2 regions of the Neorhizobium phenanthreniclasticum genome follow, and region 1 is predicted to be linked to the other one. Evidence: predicted binding sites of a transcription regulator. Region 1 holds the regulator's gene; the other holds the start of a gene.
The links. The regulator PhoB, encoded in region 1, activates phosphate uptake and scavenging genes when phosphate is short. The targets are predictions, from matches to a motif close to TGTCATNNANCTGTCAT.

Region 1 (3,379 bases):
TCGTCGAACGTGCGTCCGGTGCCATCATCGTGCTTCTGGTATTCCTGATCCTAATGAACCTGGTCGCAATCATTCTTCGCCGCCGCTTCGAGCGCCGTTGGTAAAGGGGTGTGTAATGATGAATAATATCTCAACGACGATGACGACGACGCCGACGAAAGCTCCACTCATGAATGAACCGAAGATTTCCGCCCGTAACGTGCAGGTTTATTACGGCGAAAAGCACGCCATCAAGGATGTCAATATCGATATCCGCCCTCGGTCCGTGACAGCCTTCATCGGTCCGTCGGGCTGCGGCAAATCGACGTTCCTGCGTTGCATCAACCGGATGAATGACACGATCGCCAACTGCCGTGTCGAGGGCAACATATCGATCGACTCGGAGAACATTTACGATCCCAAGGTGGACCCGGTTCAGCTGCGCGCCAAGGTCGGCATGGTGTTCCAGAAGCCGAACCCTTTCCCGAAGTCGATCTACGAGAACGTCGCCTATGGCCCGCGCATTCATGGTCTGGCGCGAAAGAAGTCGGAGCTGGACGATATCGTGTCTTCGGCCCTGCAGAAGGCAGGACTGTGGGGCGAGGTGAAGGATCGTCTCGACAGCCCAGGTACGGGCCTTTCCGGCGGTCAGCAGCAGCGCCTGTGCATTGCGCGCGCCGTTGCCGTCAGCCCGGAAGTGATCCTGATGGACGAACCCTGTTCGGCGCTCGATCCGATCGCCACCGCCAAGGTCGAGGAGCTGATCCACGAACTGCGCGAAAACTTCACGATCGTCATCGTGACGCACTCGATGCAGCAGGCGGCCCGCGTATCGCAACGCACTGCCATGTTCCATCTCGGAAACCTGGTTGAGGAGAACGATACCGACAAGATGTTCACCAATCCGGATGACCAGCGTACGCAGGACTACATCATGGGCCGCTTCGGCTGATCGCCGGTTGCGGGCCCTTTCTGACAATCTGAGGATAAGACCATGTCTTCGACACATATCCTGTCTGCCTATGACGACGAACTGAAATATCTGAGCCGCCGGATTTCGGAGATGGGCGGGCTTGCGGAGCAGATGTGCGCGGATGCAGTGCGGGCACTGGTCAATTCCGATGCCGCCCTTGCCCAGAAGGTGATCTCCGACGACGTGATCCTCGACCATGCCGAGCGCGATATCGGCGACAAGGCGATCGTGACGATCGCCCGCCGCCAGCCGGTTGCGGGCGACCTGCGCGACATCGTCGGATCGCTGCGCATCGCCTCCGATCTGGAGCGGGTCGGCGACCTCGGCAAGAACACTGCCAAGCGGGTGATCGCGGTGCAGGGCACCGGTGTGCCGCGCAAGCTCGCGCGCGGCATCGAGCACCTGTCGGACCTGGCGCTGACGCAGCTGAAGGAAGTGCTGGACGTCTATTCTAGCCGTTCGGCCGAGAAGGCGGAGGCGATCCGCATCCGCGACGAGGAAATCGACGCGATGTACACGTCCCTGTTCCGCGAGCTTTTGACCTACATGATGGAAGATCCGCGCAACATCACCACCTGCACGCATCTTCTGTTCTGTGCCAAGAACATCGAGCGTATCGGCGACCACGCCACCAACATCGCCGAGACGATCTACTACATGACGACCGGCGCCCAGCCGGAAGGCGAGCGTCCGAAGGACGATACGTCGAACACGCTCGGCGCGATCACGGAATAATGGCGCCGAATGACGATGGAATGGTGACGGAGCTAAGACGGAATGCAGCCGAAGATCGCGGTCGTGGAGGATGAGGAGGCGCTGAGCGTGCTTCTTCGCTACAACCTTGAAGCGGAAGGTTATGAGGTGGAGACGATTCTGCGCGGGGATGAAGCCGAGATCAGGCTTCAGGAACGCACGCCGGATCTTCTGATCCTCGACTGGATGTTGCCCGGTGTTTCCGGCATCGAACTCTGCCGGCGGCTGAGGATGCGGCCGGAGACGGAGCGACTGCCGATCATCATGCTGACGGCGCGCGGCGAGGAGAGCGAACGGGTCCGCGGGCTTGCGACCGGCGCCGATGACTATGTCGTAAAGCCGTTCTCGACGCCGGAACTGATGGCGCGAGTGAAGGCGATGCTGCGGCGCGCGCGTCCGGAAGTGCTGTCGAGCGTCCTGCGCTGCGGCGACATCGAGCTGGACCGGGAGACGCACAGGGTGCATCGCAAGAGCCGCGAAGTGCGGCTCGGCCCGACGGAGTTCCGGCTTCTGGAATTCCTGATGGCCGCGCCCGGCCGGGTCTTCTCGCGCTCGCAGCTTCTCGACGGGGTGTGGGGCCACGACATCTATGTGGACGAGCGCACCGTCGACGTGCATGTCGGACGCCTCAGGAAGGCGCTCAACTTCTCCAACATGCAGGATGTCATCCGCACCGTCCGCGGCGCCGGATACTCGATGGAAGGACACTAGGGAGAGCACCGCGATGGGAGCGCGAGTTGTCGTGGTGATCGATGGCGATGAAACGCTGCGCGAAGTGCTGCGGTTCTCCCTTGTCGATGAAGGTTTCGACGTGACGCTGCTTTCGGCGGGCTCCGAGCTGATGGAGCGGTTGGTTTCGAGCCTTCCCGATGTACTGGTGCTGAGTTCGTCCCTTCCGGGGCTGAATGGCATCGAGATCTGCCGAAGACTTCGTACCGAACCAGCAACGATGCGGGTGCCCGTGGTCCTGCTTGTTCCGGCGGAAAGCGAGAGCGACAGGCTGACGGGTCTCGCTGCCGGCGCGGATGACTGCCTCGTAGAGCCATTCCCCTCCGTCGAGCTTGCCATAAGGGTGAAGAACCTTCTTCGCCGCATGCATCCGAATCTTCTGAGCCATATGATCAGGGTCGGAGACCTGACCCTCGACCGCGAAGCACACAGGGTCCACAGGCAGAAGAAGGAAGTCAGGCTCGGCCCCACCGAGTTCCGGCTTCTCGAGTTCCTGATGCGGTATCCGGGACGGGTCTATTCGCGGACGGAGCTGAAAAGGTCGCTCTGGGGTGATGGTGCAACCGTGGACGAGCGCGCCGTCGACGTGCACATCGGTCGCCTCCGGAAGGGCATCAGCCTGGGCAAGGCTGACCAGGTGATCCGGACCGTCCGCGGAGCGGGCTACGCCCTCGGCGACGTCTGAATTTTCTCGCGATCGTTGGAAGGCCTATGCTGCTTTTCTTTAGGGCTTCGCCGAGGGGCCTGCATCTCCTGTTTGTCGTGTCTTGTCAGGCCTGCGAACCACCGAAAGGTCCAGCTGCTGGTCTTGTTGCTCTGTAGCGGGCGAAGGCGATCGCTCCGAACAGGCCGACGGCCGCCGCGCCTCCCAGAATGCTGATCGATACTGCCTGGCCGACCCCCCAAGTTCCCAGCATGACAGCGAACGCAAAGGGGGCAAGTGCT
Region 2 (3,379 bases), on a different contig from region 1:
ACCTGCAGGCGCCGCGCCTTCTTCCGGGTCTTCGCATATTCGGTCTCGAAACCGTGGATCGCTTGGGAAAGATCGCTCATCATCGATGTCCCGCAAATCGGCGACACCGGCCATTCCGGTGCCGCGCCTTTCTCCCGTATCAGCCCTGGCGGCGCTGTTTCTTCAGCCAGTCGCGCATCTCGATGATCCATTCGTAGCGCTTATGGTCGACCTCGATATAGCCGTTCACGGTCGGGTCGCCGGACGTGATTTCCTTGTAGACGGCGGGGTCGTTCTTCGGCAGGTCTTTGACGGCGGTCCTGACCGCTGCGATCAGGCCGGCCGGCAGGTTCTTGCGGGCGGTGAGGGGACCGTTGGTGATTTCCGGCGATTGCCAGATACGACAGATCTGCCCCGCAGCGATCATGCCCTTGGTTTCCATGCGCTGCGGAATGCCGTTCTTCTCGGTATTGATATAGGTGGCAGCAGCATCGAACTGCTTGTTGAAGACGCCCATCACGCCGGTTTCATGCGAGCCGGAGAAGGGAACGGCCGAAAAGAAGGTCTTTGGATCGTAGCCCTGCTTTACCAGGTTGAAATAGGGAACCGCATAACCGGACGTGGAATCCGGATCCGCAAAGGCCAGAACCTTGCCCTTCAGGTCGTCGATGCTTTTGTAACCGGAATCGCAGCGGACGGTGACGACCGAAAAGTAGCCGCTTGATCCATCCTTGTCGACGCCCGCGAGCAGCGGCTCGACGCCGCCATTCGTCTCGGTATAGGCGGCGGCATAGGCCGACGAGCCGAGCGAGGCGAATTCGATCTGGTCGGCGGCCAGTGCCTGGATCACACCGTCATAATTGCCGGCGGTGAAGATTTCGACGTCAACGCCGAGCTGTTTTTCGAGATAGGCTTCGAAGCCCTTCCAGCGGGCGACGCGGTCCTTCTCGTTTTCGCCCGAGAGGACGCCGTAGCGGATCGTCTTGTAGGTCTGTTTCCATTCCTGTGCATGGGCGGAGCCGGCAAGGGCAAGCGCGGCCGTTACGGCCATCGTCAAGAGGACGTTCTTCATTATGTTTCTCCAGGGATTGATTATACCCGGCGCTGTTGCCGGAGCTTGGCGTCACGCCATTGTCGTCTGCCTGGCTTGAGAGCCTGCGGGAGGAGCAATGGCTGTTGATGTCACGGATTCATCGATTTCGAAGTCTGCATCGTCGCCGACGCCATAGATCGAGTTCAATCGATCGCGCGTCAGCTCGTTGGGCAGGCCTTCGAAGACGATGCGGCCGGCGCGCATGGCGATGATCCTGTCGCAATAGGCCCGCGCCGTATCGAGCGTGTGGAGATTGACAAGAACCGTGATCCCGTCCTCCCGGTTGATCTTCCGCAGGGCTTCCATGACGCGGGTCGCATTCGCCGGATCGAGCGACGCAATCGGCTCGTCGGCAAGCATGATTTCGGGACGTTGAACCAGGGCTTTGGCGATGGCGACCCGTTGCTGTTGCCCGCCGGACAGCGTCCCCGCCTTCTGCAGGGCCTGCGGCAAAAGTCCGAGACGATCGAGCGCCTGGACGGCCATGGCCCTCTCCGCTTCGCTGAAGTGCCGCGTTATCGTTGGCAGAAAACCTTGATGCGCGACGCGGCCGATCAGGACATTGGTGAGGACATCCATCCTCTCCACGAGATTGAACTGCTGGAAGATCATGGCGCAGGACGCACGCCACAAACGCAGGTCGCGCCCCTTCAGTTTGGTGATATCGCGCCCATTGAAAAGGATTTTTCCGTTCGAAGGCTCGATCAGCCGGTTGACCAGCCGCAGCAGTGTCGATTTGCCCGCACCGCTTCTTCCGATGATGCCGACCATCTGGCCGGCATCGATGGTCACCGTCACATCATCGACAGCATCCACCTGTCCAAAGGATTTCTTCAGAGAGTATAGTTCCAGCATCTATCCCATCCAAAAAAACAACATGGATTTTGGTCTCCCATCGAAGGGATGGCAGTGCCTGCCTACTGGAAGTATTTCATAGTTGTCGTGCATGACAGAATTATTATATTTCGTGAATTTTCAAAAAAATATTTCAGAATTTTTGAAAAACATTCGAAACTTTCAAATGATTGCTTTATTTTTTGGAATAAATGACCACCTGTCGTGCAGGCCGGGCCTTTGGACCTGGCCTGCAGTGTTCTTCACGCAGCCACTTTGGGACGATTGCCAACGACCCCGTCCGACCAGACCTGTTGCCCCGCTCGGATGGTGGCCCGCAACCTCGGCATTCTGCCTCTTTCCGCAATGACGAGATCGGCGCGCAATCCTTCTTCGATACGGCCGCGATCTGACAGTCCGAGGGCCGCCGCCGGATTCGCGCTGGCGAGCGCCGCGGCAGCCGGCAATCCGCCGTTGCCGATCTCCGCAAGCGCCAGCACGGCGGGCAGGATCGCGGAGGGGTGATAATCGCTGGCGAGAATATCGAGCACGCCGGCCGCAAAGGCTTCACGCGCCGAGAGGTTTCCGGAATAGGAAAGGCCGCGCAGTGCGTTTGGTGCGCCCATGGCGGTCGCAAGGCCGAGGCGACGGGCTTCGGCGGCCACTTCGAGCGTGATCGGAAATTCGCTGATCGCCACCCCGAGGCCGTGCATCAGCGATACTTTTTCGAGCGTGTCGTCGTCGTGCGAGGCAATCGAGACGCCCTTGTTCCTGGCCAGCTCCGCCAGTCCCGTGACGACATGCGTTGCATCGCCATGGGCCTCGCGCTGGGCCATTCGTTCCTTCACCATCTCGACGGCGGCCGCGTAGTCGATCTTCCTCGCCTTCGCCATGTTGCGGGTGTGGATTTCGAGATCGCGATACTGGCCTTGTCCCGGCGTGTGATCCATCAGCGAGATCAGGCCGAGCGCGCCGGCCGCCATCAGCTTTTCGGCGACTTCCACCGCGGATGGGAAAGTGATCTCGAAACGGGCATGGACCCGATGGTCGACGAGGAGTTCGTCACGCATTTTCCCCAACGTCTCGATCATCACGGTCGTATGCTCGACGGAGCGGACATGGCCATAGGTAGCCGGCGTGAAGGCGAGTGCCGCATAGGCGGTGGTGACACCGTTGGCCGCGAGTTTCTTGTCGAGATCGTAGATGCCGAGTTCGAGCGGCATGCGCACGTTGGCGCGCGGTTCGATTTCCTTCTCGATCATGTCTCCATGCATGTCGACGAAGCCGGGCAGGAGGAGCCGGCCATCGCCGCTGATATCCGCATCCAGTACGGGCGTGTCGCGGATCTCGGCGATCAGCCCGTCTTCGATCCTGACGGCCCCGCGTTCTATTACCCGATCGCGCAGGACGATCTCGAAATCACTCAACCACATCCTCTTCTGCCTCATCTGCAATCCTGATTGTTTCCAATTG

Region 2: the regulator PhoB is predicted to act here: its motif matches at 2,019-2,035, upstream of phnC (phosphonate ABC transporter ATP-binding protein).

Annotation. Positions count from the first base shown of each region.
Region 1 covers NZ_JBEAAL010000009.1:35,069-38,447, reverse strand. The annotation lists gene pstA (phosphate ABC transporter permease PstA) at 1-104, shown strand, start outside; gene pstB (phosphate ABC transporter ATP-binding protein PstB) at 140-931, shown strand; gene phoU (phosphate signaling complex protein PhoU) at 974-1,687, shown strand; gene phoB (phosphate regulon transcriptional regulator PhoB) at 1,730-2,416, shown strand; gene ABK249_RS14405 (winged helix-turn-helix domain-containing protein) at 2,430-3,119, shown strand; gene arsK (arsenite efflux MFS transporter ArsK) at 3,205-3,379, opposite strand, start outside.
Region 2 covers NZ_JBEAAL010000026.1:32,591-35,969, forward strand. The annotation lists gene phnE (phosphonate ABC transporter, permease protein PhnE) at 1-83, opposite strand, end outside; gene phnD (phosphonate ABC transporter substrate-binding protein) at 140-1,051, opposite strand; gene phnC (phosphonate ABC transporter ATP-binding protein) at 1,103-1,927, opposite strand; gene ABK249_RS25965 (alpha-D-ribose 1-methylphosphonate 5-triphosphate diphosphatase) at 2,170-3,339, opposite strand; gene ABK249_RS25970 (phosphonate C-P lyase system protein PhnL) at 3,326-3,379, opposite strand, start outside.